DNA from 4 places in the Paenibacillus sp. NPDC058071 genome. Region 2 is predicted to be linked to each of the others. Evidence: riboswitches for the same ligand, from Rfam matches in the RefSeq annotation. Region 2 holds a riboswitch; each other region holds the start of a gene.
What was found. Region 2 has a riboswitch for cyclic di-GMP ahead of ACFVTB_RS21815 (IPT/TIG domain-containing protein). Riboswitches for the same ligand answer to the same signal wherever they lie in the genome.
Positions count from the first base shown of each region.

Region 1 (3,608 bases), on a different contig from region 2:
AGACGCGGTCGATCGTCTTGGATGCAAATGGCGTCAAGAAGGTCAGAGAGCAGTTCGGACAATCAATTCTCGTTATTGGCGTCAAAGCGGACAAGGCGCAATGCCGCGATCGGCTTCTCAAGCGGGCATCCGACGAAGCCGACGCGACCCGGCGATTGGCTTCCTTCGATGATGAGATAGAGGCACTGGTCGATTGCGATCTGGTCATCTATAACAGCGACGATAACAAGGAGAAGTCGGACCTTCTTATCCGCTATATAAAGGAAGGTCTGGAACGAGACTACAGCTGAACGCAGTCATTCATGCGCTGATACGCATCTAAGAGCCGGGAAATGAACGAAATGGAGATGTAACGGTAAATCCGATCTCATAGAACGTTTCCCTGAAGAGGAAAGGCAGCTTCGTCCGTAAGCTTTGATAAGCGGAATCGGCCGCCGGCGATGAGTAGGCTTCCATGCCGAAGCGATGCGCCATCGTCATCGCTCGCTTCATATGGAGCGGATCACTAACGATCAAATAGCTGTTTAATCCGTTCCTTGCAGCAATTTTACGGGAATAGAGCAAGTTTTGTTCGGTAATAGTCGACTCGGTCTCAATAAGCATATCTTTGGGAGGGACGCCAAGCAATTCTGCGTAGGCAAACGAAGCTTCCGCTTCCGACGGCTCGCCTTCGCTCGTGCGGCCGCCCGTGAAAATGATTTTGCCCGCCGAGCCCTGCCGGTACAGCGTAACCGCATGCTCGATCCGCTTCTTAAGCACCGGAGAAGGCTCGCCGTTCCATACGGCTGCTCCGAGTACGATGGCGGCATCGGCTTTCACCGAATCAGAAACATTGCCAAAGGTCCATATGCGATAGGCGGAAACGCAAAACAATAGGCAGCAAAGGAAAGCGAGGCCGGCAGCGGTGAAGATTACTGTTCGCGGGCCTCGCCGATTACGATTTTTATTTGTTTTCGTCATCTTCATCTTCCTCATACAGGGATAGACGCAGCGTCCGGTAGAAAGTTTCAGGGTACAAAAAAGGAAGCTTAATCGAAATTAAGCTTCCGTCTAGTTCGCTTTTAATGGTCGGGACGACACGATTTGAACATGCGACCCCCTGGTCCCAAACCAGGTGCTCTACCAAGCTGAGCTACGTCCCGTACTAAGAAAAAAAATGGTGCCGGCGATAGGAGTCGAACCCACGACCTACTGATTACAAGTCAGTTGCTCTACCAACTGAGCTACACCGGCGCATATCAACAAGCGACAAAAAGTATTATGCCATAAGCATAGCCCGTTATGCAACCCTTTTTTTTCAGAGCTGTATTATCCCTTTTTTGCTTTGAAATGAACAACGGCGCTGTACTGCATTTTCCCGCTGTTCGGATTGAACACGACCTGATGCTGTACATGATGCACGTCAAGCAGTAAAGCCTTGTTGTTTTCGATTTGCTGATCGACCTTCAGCTCCAGCGTCCTCAAGTCGCCCGCCTCGAAAAACTCAATTTTGTTATCGATTAAATCCAGCCGGAAATCCATTGCACACTCTCTCCCGTTCGTCTCTAATTAGCCCTATTATAAGCGAGTTTGTCGGTTTGCGTCTATTCCGCTTGCAGACGTGCAGGCGATTATGGTTATGGAAGGCAACTATTTCAAGATTTTGTTTTACAAATTGGCAAATTTGACCTAAACTAGAGAGGTGTCGAAGACAGTCGAATACTGTAAAATGGCAAACTTATCGAAAGATAAGGGCGCAAAGTTATGGGCCTAATGTCGCACAGCAGGCGACTACGGCTGCCAGACCGCCAGTAAGAGGACTAGCCAACTAGCATTGCTAAGCTATTCGCCCCTTTTTGCGGCCGAATAGTTTTTTTTTGCCTTGTTGGACCTACATCAAAAGGAGAGAACCGACAGATGATTCAGAAGGTAAAGAAATGGCCTTCGATGGCCGCTCAGTTTTTAGGCAAGCAGAAGATTACATTTAAGCTCCTGTTGATTACCTCAGTTATTACGTTGTTTAACGTGGGGGCAGGCGTATTTATTTTTACTCAAAATTTATCAGTATCGAACGCCGTGGATGATTCCAATACGCTGAACGAAGCGAACAGGCAATACAGAGAAGTATCCGACACGATGCTGCGCTCCATGCTACATATGATCGACGTGATCGAGAATTCGGACACTTCGCAGATTGAATCGATTCAAGAGATGCTCGCAACCGTTCCTGATAAAATTGCTAAACTGAAGGATACGTTTAAAAAGATTGACGAGATGTTCCCAGCCGACGAATCGAATTTGACGTATTCTAATCAAATTGCGGTATTCGAAATGGCCTACAACAATTTGATGACGACGGATTTGAACACGAAAGACTTAAGTACGGAAATGAAGTCTTTCCGCGTAAAAAATCTGATCTCCGTCTATACGATCACGCTTAGCTATGCGAGCGAGTCGGTGGACAACAGAATGGGCACCGATCTTGGCGAAACGGAGAAGCGTCTGAGCCGCAGCATGGATGCGGCGAATATGATCATTCTGATCAACGTGCTCGTGCTGGCCGTCATTCCGTTCCTGATGTCGTACACGCTCAACCGCAGCATCAGAAAAGGTTTGGCCGGCATTATGGGCCGAATCGAAGCCTACAAGAACAGCGACTTCACCTTCAACAAGAAGCTGGAACGCCAGGACGAATTCGGAGATATCGATCGTTTGCTCGCCGATATGGGCGGCAAGCTGCGCGATACGATTAAGTCGACGCTGGAAGTAAGCAGCACGGTGCTGGCGATGTCCAATTCGATGGGCGATATGGTCGACCGCAACCGGATGGCTTCGGAGCAGGTCAAAGGACAAATTACGGACGGGCGGAGTATCCTGCTCTCCCAATATGATGACGCTTCTTCGATTTCTGCTGTAACAGAGCAAATCTCGGCCAGCTCGGAAGAGATCGCAGCTTCTAGCGATTATATTAATAATGATATGCAGCAAATGAAGAACGCTTCGCAAGAAGGCTCCCGCGATATGGAAGGCGTTGTACAAATGGCCAATCAGGCCGTTGAGCAATTCCAGCTCGTAACGGAAGCGTTCAAGCGTATTACGGAGCGTTACGGACAAGTATCGAAGTTTCTGGACGGCATTCAAGATTTGAATACGCAGACGAACTTGCTGTCGCTGAACGCTTCGATTGAATCGGCTCGCGCAGGTGAGCACGGACGCGGTTTCGCTGTCGTCGCTGATGAAATTCGCAAGCTATCCGGCCAAACGAACGATATTTCGAAAAATATTACGAAAGAGCTGCACTTCATTCAGAACGACGTTGCGGAGAGCGGCGAACGTTTGCTTGCCTTCGCGCAAGTTATTACAACGACGAAGGAAGCTTCTGTAACCGCGAGCGACATGTTCAAAGGACTGGAACGTCAAAGCAGCGTCTTGTCCGAGCAAATTAGCGAAATTTCAACTGCCATCGGAGAAATTACGGGAGGCATTACCCACATCGTAACGGCGGTAGACAAGCTGCTGCAAACGTCTTCGGATGTAAACGGAAAAATGGAAGATATGTCCGGTCTATCGAACGATCAATACGCCATTTCCGATCAACTGGGCAACCTGGCGGGCGAGCTGAAGCAATC
Region 1 is NZ_JBHVSK010000010.1:143,298-146,905, forward strand. Features, by position in the region: gene ACFVTB_RS17685 (guanylate kinase) at 1-290, shown strand, start outside; gene ACFVTB_RS17690 (YdcF family protein) at 319-960, opposite strand; tRNA gene ACFVTB_RS17695 (tRNA-Pro) at 1,066-1,142, opposite strand; tRNA gene ACFVTB_RS17700 (tRNA-Thr) at 1,158-1,233, opposite strand; gene ACFVTB_RS17705 (YrzA family protein) at 1,309-1,521, opposite strand; cyclic di-GMP riboswitch class I at 1,701-1,792, shown strand; gene ACFVTB_RS17710 (methyl-accepting chemotaxis protein) at 1,897-3,608, shown strand, end outside.
Region 1: it holds a riboswitch for cyclic di-GMP, as region 2 does, so the genes downstream of both, ACFVTB_RS17710 (methyl-accepting chemotaxis protein) here and ACFVTB_RS21815 (IPT/TIG domain-containing protein) in region 2, are expected to answer to the same signal.

Region 2 (3,608 bases):
TGATACATTTACTTCTTTAGAGCCTATGAAAGCTTTGGTTACATTATTAATGAAGTTCGTTCCATCAATCAGCACAATATCTCCGCCTGCAAGCAGACCGCTATTTGGCGATACAACTGTAATTGTCGGGGCAGGATATACAATTGCTGTATACGTATATCCATTAGCAAAAGTAAAGGCGCTTCCCTCAAGATCAATAACAGCTACATCCACCGGGCCAGGAGCCGATGCCGACGGGATTGTAACTTTCAAGCGAGTGGCGCTAACAAATGTTGTCGTTGCTACTTTACCGCCAACCGTAACTTTCATGCCGTTTTTGAAATTTTTACCATCAACCAGTATAATGTCTCCACCGGTTACAACGCCCGAATTCGGTGAAATCGTTAAAATCTCTGGATCTGTTTTCGGAGGAGCGATATATGTGAAGCCTTCAGTAACAGTTGCGCTCGTTCCATCTGGATTCGTAAATACAACGTCTGCCGGACCTGCCTTCAAACCTTGCGGTGACAATACTTTAATGTAAGTGGGATTATAGTAATCGCTTACGGTAGCTGCCACACCGTCAATCGTCACGCTGACGCCTCTCATCAAGTAATTACCTTGCACGGCAATTACAGTACCGCCAGCGAGCGGACCGCTGTTAGGCGACAACGATGTTATGATAGGATCAGTCTTGTACTGATACTGTCCAGCTGCAGTTTGTCCATCCGGATTTCTAACTTCAACAGCTACGGTTCCTTGGCTGCCTTTTGGCACAGTTACCGTAAGTTTATGCTCGTCTACAAATGTAACATTAGTAGCGTTATTCAGTCCGAATTTAACTGTCGCACCGGATACGAAATAATTACCATTAAGCGTAACCGTTTCCCCGCCATTCGGGTGGCCGAAGGCTTCTACGACAGAAGTTACTTCAGGAGCTGGCAGCTTTACGTTAACATTTACGTTCGGTATCGCCTTTTCACGATTTGCTCCAGCATAATCCTTATACTGAATTTGAGATGCTATTGTGGAAACAGGGAAGCTTCCGGCAGTTGTTTTACTTACAGGACGAATCTTATAAGTAAAAGTCAACGTTTTATTTTTCAACTCGTTAAACGTCCATGTCAATTTATTACCGTCTACTGTCGGTTTTGGAATGTTATTATCGTAGGAACCGGGAACAATTTCAAATGCCGGGCCTACAATATCCGTTACTTTAACGTCATATGCGCTCGCCAAACCGATCTCTTTTACGATAGCTGCATAAATTTCACTCAAACCGGTAGAACCAAGCACAAAGTGATGGTGACTGGCTGTTGTAGCCATGTCCTTCATCAAAATATTTGGACCGCTTGTGTCCGGATTATCGGTTTGTTTCAGTAGTGCAATCGTATAAAAAATAATACCTGCATCTTTGGCTTCTTGTGCTTTTTGTTTCGCAAATCCATAGGGGTCATTTGCTGGTTGCGTAGCGTCGCCATCCGTCATAATAACGATAACCGGTTGGGCTTCCGGGCGATGATCCGCAAGTAGGTTCGCAGCCACCGTAATGGCATCGCCAGTCGCAGTCGAACCATTCGCAGTAATCCCGTTTATATAATTCTTAGCCGTATCTTTTTCTGTTGTAAACGGCAGCGTCCCAATCGTGTTAGAAGAAGAGAAATCGACAACGGCCACACGATGCTTTGTCAGATCCATCAAATCGACGAACCCTTTTGCAGCTTCCTTCGCATTGGTCATTTTGTCCTCGCCATTATTGTAGCCAGGCAGCATACTTCCTGATTTGTCGATAACAAGAACTACATCATTAGGCTGAACGACATTGACAGGCGGGGTGCCTGTAATGTTCAAAATCACTTCTGTTTCGTCCAGCGTAGTAATCGTCGACTTGCTAACCGTTTTTGTTACGCCTACATAATCATTTGGCGCTGCTTGCGCTGCAGGTGGTGTCAAAAAACCGCCTAGTGCGATGCACACTGCAAGTACGAGCAAAAAGCTTTGTTTCAAACGTTTCATCATCTTTGTTCCCTCCCATTATAATAAAAAAAACAACAGCAGGTTGCTATTGTTTTAATTACAAACCAATGTAGCAACCTGGCGATCTTTCTGCCGACCTACTAAAGCGAGCAAAAAGACCCATGGCTTTGCGTCACTACATTGCTGTAGTTTTGCCTTTATTCTATTTTCTAGTTCTATAGTAATAATTTTCATATATATCTTACTATATGATACATTTTTCTACAATCATTTATTTATGATTGTCAATAAAGTATCCTATATGTTGAATCATGTCTTGCTGATATGCATTTCTTGAACGTTTACCTTCAGAAATTTGCTTAAGTTGCTTGCCCGCTTCCTCTTTCAGCAACAGCATTTTCTTCATCAATTCCCGTTCCACAGTCAGGCAGTCCATAAGCAATTGCCTTTCCAGATCATTATAGACATGCGACTCTAGCTCAACTCGATGACGAATCAGTTCTCTTAATTCCGCCTGTCTGTTTTGCAGAGAAAAAAGCAAACCGTGGTTTGCTTCTTCCTCTAGATCCAGAGACAACATGGATACACCCGTTTCTTTCATCTCTTCTAGAATTTGATTGACAGTTAATGTCACAGGAGCACCTGCCTTCATTACTTCAATGTCTTCATCGCTTCCGACCATGTATCTCTCAATTCGGTAAGCAACTGCACACAATTGTCTGCAGCTTCCACATCCAGCTTCGTATTTGCTTTCATCAATAATTCATTCATGTACAAATATAAGCTGCTTAGTTGTTGCGATATTTCATATTCCATATTTAGTGTAGAGTGTAATTCCTCAATGATGTTCTGCGCTTTCACGAAGTTGAGATGCTTTCCTTCAAAATCATGTTTTTCTATACATACCGTCGCTTGTTTTATAAACCGAATACAGCCGCTATACAACATTAAAGTCAGTTCTCCAGGCGAGGATGTTTGGACCTTCGTTATTAAATAGCTGTCTTGCGGTTGAACCATCATCCGCTATCACCTTTTTTCGTCGATTATCGCCCCTACCGTGAGTTCCTTTAACTTTTCAACAAGATCGATAAACTTTTCAGAAGGTATTTCGTGTACGATTTCATGTGTATCTTTATTCATAATCTGTACAATTACCTGCTTAGTAGCTTGATGTATCTTGTAGTTAAATTCGTGCTCGGTACCTTGAACGGCTTTATTTGCTCTTTCCACAGCACTAACGAGCGCTTTCTCACTGACCGACAAGATTTGATTTTTACTTTTTTGTTTTAATACTGTGTATTCCCCTGCTACCCTAATGATAGGAGTAGAGTCAAGCTTCGTTGATGACTGCACTGGCTGGAGTTTGGAATTTATATCCATTTACCTCAAACCCCTTTTTTAACTAAATTGAGATGATAGCCAAGATAATTGGGAGTTGCCATTCGATATGGCTTTCTCCATATTGGCAAACATAGCATAGTAACGATCTTCTTTTTTATCAAGAACTTTATTTCTTTGCTCCACCTTCGAATCGATTTTATCGATCTGCATATTCAAGCTTTCAGCCGTATTCACGCCGCCGTTAATTTTACGAGAAATAGATATAATAGCGTCGTTCGCGATGTCGAAAATTCTTTGGAACAACCCTGTAT
Region 2 is NZ_JBHVSK010000016.1:57,915-61,522, forward strand. Features, by position in the region: gene ACFVTB_RS21815 (IPT/TIG domain-containing protein) at 1-1,998, opposite strand, end outside; cyclic di-GMP riboswitch class I at 2,065-2,162, opposite strand; gene ACFVTB_RS21820 (hypothetical protein) at 2,228-2,638, opposite strand; gene fliS (flagellar export chaperone FliS) at 2,608-2,976, opposite strand; gene ACFVTB_RS21830 (flagellar protein FlaG) at 2,983-3,336, opposite strand; gene fliD (flagellar filament capping protein FliD) at 3,355-3,608, opposite strand, start outside.

Region 3 (3,608 bases), on a different contig from region 2:
AGGAATAGTTGACGTTGAACTTCAGCTTCGCTTGTTCCCTGGAGCGAATGACGGCCAGAAACACTTCCGGCTTCAGGACAGGCAATCCATCCAAATAGCGGTCGGGCTGGCTTAGGTAGATGCTGCGGATGTTGCGGGACAGCGATGAAGCCATCAGCTCGTTATAGATATGGCCTTCGTCCAGCTTGACCGCCTTCTCCTGACCGGCCGCAATATGAGGGACGGCTGCGGGCGTTCGCATAAACCAGTCAAACGTACGTTTCAAGCCTTCTTCAAGCCCGTAGCGGGGATCCCAGTTCAAGGCGTCTTTCAAGCGGCTATTGTCCAAGCGTGAACGATGAATATCGCCATTGCGTGCGGGCTTGTATTGAACGCTGGCTACCGGATGCAGGCTTTCCATAATGCCAATAAGCCGGCTGACCGAGTTCTCGGTATTCGTGGATAGGTTCATGAGACCGACTTGATCCGTCAGGCTAGCCAAATAGATGACTTCGGCGACGTCTTCCACATAAACGAAGTCGCGCGTCTGCGATCCGTCCCCGTAAACGTCGAGCGGCAGCCCATGACGGACGCGCTCCATAAAAATCGATACGACGCCGCCTTCGCCAATCGAGCCTTGGCGAGGCCCGTAGACGTTGGCGAAGCGGAAGCAGATGGTGTCCAGCTTGTAAATCTCGCTCCATTTCGTGCAATAATATTCGCCGAGCAGCTTGTTGATGCCGTAAGGAGAAACCGGCTGGCAAGGCATGTCCTCGTTCAGCGGCACTTGGTCGTTGAGTCCGTATACGGCGGCCGACGATGCGAACAGAAATTTACGCACCTTATGCTTCGCCGCCAATTGCAAAATGTTCGTTAATCCGAGTATATTCGACTTGGTATCGGCATACGGGTTGTCCATTGAGGTAACGACATTGATTTGAGCGGCCAAATGAACAACGATATCAATATTGTGGCTGTCGAAAATGGAGTCGCATACCGTGCTCTCCACATCGGCGATATAGGAAACATGCGGGAAGCCGCAGTTTGACAGATGGCCCGATGTGAGATTATCGATAATGATAACCTTATGTCCTTCTTTATAGAATCTTTCCGCGACAAAAGAGCCGATGAAGCCGTAGCCGCCGGTAACCAGTACATTCATGAGACCACCCCGTCCTTAAATTCATTCCGTTATTGCACGCATTCCCGGCGAATCGATAATCTTGGGGCAGTCATGGGGATTCGATCGAGCGGAAGGATGCGAGTCTACTTGACTATGATAATGGTTAGGGAATAAATTGTAAACTAATTCCAAGGAATGGTCGATAGATTATATCGATCCCAGGAAATTCAGATAAATTCTTGTCGTTCTATTCTACTAATGGTTGTTGCTTCCAATTCTGAAATTTGGTATGATAGAACCAGAAGTTGTCGATAATTTCATAGAGTGAGATGTCGAAAAGGGCAAACCGCGCGAAAGCGCGGGACGCAAAGCTATAGGGGCTACATGGGCAACCATACGCCAGCCAGCTACCGAAAGTTTCCTAGTATTTTCGGGCCTATGACATGTCATAGGCTTTTTCTACTAGTTATGCACCTTTCTATCCAAATTTAATATGATGAAGCATCGATAAAGGCAAACCGTCGCGAAAGCGCGGGACGCAAAGCTACAGGGGCTAAATGGGAAACCATATGCCAGCCAGTTCCCGAAATGTTTCAGGATACGAGAGTAGGATCGTCCTGAAACGGGATGATTCTATTTTTTATCCGTAGATTTGGAGGAATGGGAAATGAGTATTTTTAGCAGCTATTCGAAAAAATCGATAGCCATCATGTTGACCATCTTTTTAAGCGGATTCGGTTTTTTTGGCCTATTTGTCGAACAAGCACACGCGGCTGATCGTATAAATGTAAAAGATTACGGAGCAAAAGGCGACGGACGGACCGATGATACGTCGGCGATTCAAAAAGCGCTGAACGACGGGGGCGCGAAAAAAGCAACGGTTTACTTTCCGAAAGGAACGTACATGGTCAATGTGAAATCGCCGCTGGCAGTGAGCAGCAGCATCGTTGGCGATGGTACAAGCTCTGTCATCAAAGCAAGCACGAGCACATTCGGTTGGGAACTGGTACGCGCCGCTGGGTCGAACTTCTCGATCAGCAGCCTCTCGCTGGACGGCAACATGCAGGTGAACCGCGTGCTCGTGATCGATTCGGGCAGCGAAAATGTGAGTGTAAGCAATATCACTGCTGCTAACGCAACGCACAGCAAGCAATCGAGCAGCGATTATTACAGCGGCGTACTTTCGGGCATTCTTGTGCTCGGCAATACGAAGAACATCGAGATCAGCAATACCGAAATCAGCAACATCATCGCGCTGAATCCGACCAGCGGCAGCCTGATTGCCAGAGGCATCTACGTCACGACGGCTTGGGGTAAAAAAGAAACGGTTGCGGCCAATATGACGATCGCGAGCAACTACATCCATCATATCGGCCCGGCGGACGACGGCGACGGCATCTACTACGAGGATCCGAATTTGGATAACGGCAACGGCTCGAATACGAGAAGCATCATCACCAATAACCGTTTCGACAACAACGCCAAGCGGGCAGTTAAAGTCTATGCTCAAGGGCTGACGGTCAGCGGCAACCAAATTACAAACTCGTATTTGCAAAACAATTACTACAAATCGGGCAGCGATAAAGGCAAATTGGCTCCTGATATGTACTCGGCCATCAGCATTTACGGAAGCAACAATCTCGTTCAAAACAATACGATTTCAGGCACAGGCAGCTTCTACGCGGCGATTGAAGTCGGCGCTTCCCAGACGGTCAAGGATATCGAAATTACGGGCAATAAAATTACGATGGGCGCGAGAAGCGTTCAGCAAGGCAAAACCGCGATCCGCCTTGGCAACATTACGAGCTTTAAAGTGGAGAGCAATGTAATCGAGAACGGTGAAAAAGGCATCTGGACATGGCAAAATGCCGATAAAGGAACGATTTCGAAAAATATTATCAAAACGACGGTTGGCGGCGGCATCGACTTGACGAGCTACCTGTCGCAATACGTGCAAAAAAATATCGTTTGCTCGGATAATACGATTCAAGCTAAAATGTTCACTATTCAACTGTCCAAAAAGTCGAATTATAATATTGAGTTGTTGTAAATAGATGCTGAGCCAAAGCTTCGACACGCCGTGTCGGAGCTTTTTTTAGTTCTTTTTTTTATAAAATCGTATCCATAAGAACTAATTTAGTGATACTATGGATACAATTTACAGATTTATTGGACGAAAACGGTCGTATATTGTCGCATCATTTTTATTTACTTGCTGTAAGAGCAGGATTATACTACCAATAAGTCCAAGGATTCATAGAATTAGTGCCTATGAACGACGTATGAACAGAGGGATGAAGCCATATTGAGCCAAGATAGCGGTTTATTCGTCATTTCTATCGATTTTGAGTTGTATTGGGGCGTAAGAGATTTATATTCTCTGGAAGAATACAGGCGTCGTTTCGGTCGAGAGCGCAGCTTGATACCGGATACGCTGGCGCTGTTCGCGCGCAACGGCATTCATGCGACATGGGCTACGGTAGGATTGCTATTTTTCGAGTCCAAA
Region 3 is NZ_JBHVSK010000020.1:24,999-28,606, forward strand. Features, by position in the region: gene ACFVTB_RS23785 (NAD-dependent epimerase/dehydratase family protein) at 1-1,141, opposite strand, end outside; cyclic di-GMP riboswitch class I at 1,433-1,517, shown strand; cyclic di-GMP riboswitch class I at 1,605-1,690, shown strand; gene ACFVTB_RS23790 (glycosyl hydrolase family 28-related protein) at 1,770-3,152, shown strand; gene ACFVTB_RS23795 (polysaccharide deacetylase family protein) at 3,408-3,608, shown strand, end outside.
Region 3: it holds a riboswitch for cyclic di-GMP, as region 2 does, so the genes downstream of both, ACFVTB_RS23790 (glycosyl hydrolase family 28-related protein) here and ACFVTB_RS21815 (IPT/TIG domain-containing protein) in region 2, are expected to answer to the same signal.

Region 4 (3,608 bases), on a different contig from region 2:
GTTTGGATTGTTCGCGCTGCTGCTATCGGTTTATTTGAGCCTCAAACGAAAAGATAAATATATGTATGTCGTTTGGATCGCTTATTTTTCGCAATACTTGCCATGGATGCTGGTGCCGCGGCTGACGTTCATTTACCACTACTTTGCGATGGTACCGTTTATGATTTTGTCTATCGTTTACTTGTTTAAGCTATACGAGGAAAAATATCCGCAACGGCGTTGGCTGCGATACGGGTTTACAGGGGCTGCTGTGCTTCTTTTCCTCATTTACTATCCAGTGCTGTCGGGCTTCGAAGTGTCGAAAGCGTATGCGGAAGGTCTTCGTTTGTTCCAGTCCTGGGTGTTTTATAGATAGTCTCGCTTAGTGAATTGAATAAAATCGCAATTTAACATTAAAAAGGAGGGATTGGCTTGAAGGCGAAATACAGTATCGTCGTACCGATGTTCAATGAGCAGGAAGTGATCGAGCATACGTATCGGAAGCTGAAGGAAGTAATGGACGGCTATGGAGAGCCTTACGAGCTGGTTTTCGTCAACGACGGCAGCATAGACCGGACGGTAGCGATCGTAGGCGAAATTAGCCGAGACGACCGAAATGTCAGGCTGATTAATTTTTCCCGCAACTTCGGGCATCAGGTCGCGATTACGGCCGGCATGGATTACGCGCAGGGCGATGCGGTTGTGATTATCGACGCCGACCTTCAGGACCCTCCAGAAGTCATTCTGCAAATGATCGAAAAGTGGAAAGAAGGCTATGAAGTTGTCTATGGCAAACGGATTAAGCGTAAGGGCGAAACGGTCTTCAAAAAGCTGACGGCTATGATGTTTTACCGGCTGATGACGAGCATGACCAACTTCGATATCCCGACCGATACCGGTGATTTCCGTCTTATCGACCGCAAGGTTTGCGACGTGCTTCGCGGCTTGAAGGAGAAAAATCGTTTTGTGCGCGGTCTGGTCAGCTGGGTTGGCTTCCGTCAAACGAGCGTGGAGTATGTGCGGGAGGAGCGATTTGCGGGAGAGACGAAGTATCCGCTGAAAAAAATGATCCATTTTGCGATCGACGGCATTACGTCGTTCTCGCATAAACCGTTGAAAATCGCAACTTATATTGGGTTTACGCTATCGATCTCCAGCTTCATTTATTTGCTAATCGTGTTGTATCAGAAGCTGTTCACCAATGCGACGATTACAGGCTGGGCGTCGACGGTTGGCATCAATCTCTTTTTCAACGGGATTATCCTCATCCTCCTCGGCATGATCGGCGAATATATCGGAAGAATTTATGATGAGTCGAAGGGGCGGCCGCTCTACATCGTAAGGGAAGAGCTTGGTTTCGAGAAGGACGGACAGGCTGGAGACAGAGAAACGCCTGAGTCAGGCGGAAGGGAACGTGAGTATGTCCGCCACTAGCGGCGAGGAGCGGCGCAGATGGCCTGCATTTAAGCAATTCATCTTATTTAATCTGGTAGGGCTTGTGAATACGGCAGTTGATTTTGCTATTTTCGGACTATTGGTTTGGGCAGGACTGCACGCGGCGGCAAGTCAGGTCGTTTCTTATGCGGCCGGCATGGCTAACAGCTATTGGATGAATTCACGGTTTACGTTCAAATCGTCCGCTGGCGCGTCTGCCGATGGGCCAATTGGCGGAGGGCGACTGCTGCGGTTCGTGCTGCTGAACTTGGCTGTGTTAGGCGTATCGGTAAGCTTGCTCTATTTAGCGGTGGAGAGACTGACGTGGAATCCGTTTATTGCAAAAATTGTCGTCACATGTCTAACCGTTTTGTTGAATTTTGTCGGCAGCAAACGCTGGGTTTTTCGTCCTCAAAAGCAAGTCGAAAATTGAATAAAAAAGCGTTGACTTCTATTTGCTACTAATTGTAGAATAGGTTTTGCAAACCGGATGAAATTGGTATTATTACTCGGTTTTGCAATTATTCCATACATATAACATGCAAATAGCAAACCATTCGAAAGGATGGGACGCAAAGTCTGGAGTCTAAGGCATGACGCGAAAGCGTGCTTGCGATGATCGTCCGACTGCCATGAATATGACCATATTCAGGGCAGTCTTTTTTATTGCCTGGAATGTGGAATTATTTACTGGGGGAGTGTTGAAGACATGAAATTCAAGGCATTGATTGCGAGTCTCCTCGTAGTGATGCTGACGTTCGGCGGATACAGTGTCGTATTTGCAACGTGGGGCGGAGGCGGTTCTACACCAGATCCATGCTCGGGCGATTATGTTGATGCGAGTTGGATCGGGAAAGGCGAAACGAGAAAGTTAAAGGTTACGGAATGGTCCTTTTTCCCGAAATCGTATGATCTTGCTACCCTGAAGTTCTCCAATGACAAGAAGACGGTCAATTGGCAGACGGAAGGGGATCGGTATGAGGTTACTTGTCTTTATGTATCAAGCGATCTTATCGGCCTATCCGGTGTGAAGTATCCTACTAACGGCAGTACAAGCGGCACCGACTTGAAAGCTCCAAAAGCATTCGGATTTACGCAAACAATTGAATATGTAGCTGTCTACTATAAGAAAAAGCCAGCAACGCCGACAAATCCTCCGACTCTTCCGCCGACAGCTGAACCGACAGCGGTGCCTACACCAACGCCTACGGTAAAGCCAACAACGGAACCGACAACGGAACCAACGACGGAGCCAACAACAGCGCCGACAACGGAACCAACGACGGAGCCAACAACAGCGCCGACAACGGAACCAACAACGGCCCCGACGACGGAGCCAACAACAGCACCGACAACGGAACCAACGACGGAGCCAACAACAGCGCCGACAACGGAACCAACGACGGAGCCAACAACGGCCCCGACGACGGAGCCAACAACAGCGCCGACAACGGAACCAACGACGGAGCCAACAACAGCGCCGACAACGGAACCAACGACGGAGCCAACAACAGCGCCGACAACGGAGCCAACAACAGCGCCGACAACGGAGCCAACAACAGCGCCGACAACGGAGCCAACAACAGCGCCGACAACGGCACCGACAACAGAACCAACAACGGCGCCAACGCCAACGCCTCAGCCGTCTACGGAGCCAACGGATAGCCCAACGCCAACGCCGAATGTTCCGCAACCAACGGATGAGCCAAGCAGCGGTCCTTCTACACCGGGTGGTTCGACATCGACGCCAACACCATCACCAACTGCAACACCATCATCGACACCAACATCCACACCTGGTGGAACGCCAACAACTGCTCCTACAGAGCAACCGTCTAATGAACCGCTTGAAGTTGTAATCGACGACGAGCAAGGTCCTCTTGGCGGGGTTGATACAACGACTGATGTTACGGAAACAGATGCCGCGGGAGCAGAACCAACATCTGCTGTTGGCAGCGAAGTAACTGTAACCGAAGAAGTACCACTTGGCGCTCTCCCTAAAACAGGCGAGTCCAGCTCGCTACCATATTATTTGGCAGGCGGTTTGGTTGCTCTGCTTGGAGGATTTATCCTAACGAGAAATAGACGGAGAGTTTAATCACTTCTTTATATGTAGAAATATGTAGAGAGAGGATTAGTCGAAACTAGGCTAACCTCTCTATTTTTTTGCGTAATCTAGCAAATTATAGTTGAAA
Region 4 is NZ_JBHVSK010000024.1:82,783-86,390, forward strand. Features, by position in the region: gene ACFVTB_RS26170 (glycosyltransferase family 39 protein) at 1-355, shown strand, start outside; gene ACFVTB_RS26175 (glycosyltransferase family 2 protein) at 406-1,413, shown strand; gene ACFVTB_RS26180 (GtrA family protein) at 1,400-1,846, shown strand; cyclic di-GMP riboswitch class I at 1,951-2,048, shown strand; gene ACFVTB_RS26185 (LPXTG cell wall anchor domain-containing protein) at 2,123-3,511, shown strand.
Region 4: it holds a riboswitch for cyclic di-GMP, as region 2 does, so the genes downstream of both, ACFVTB_RS26185 (LPXTG cell wall anchor domain-containing protein) here and ACFVTB_RS21815 (IPT/TIG domain-containing protein) in region 2, are expected to answer to the same signal.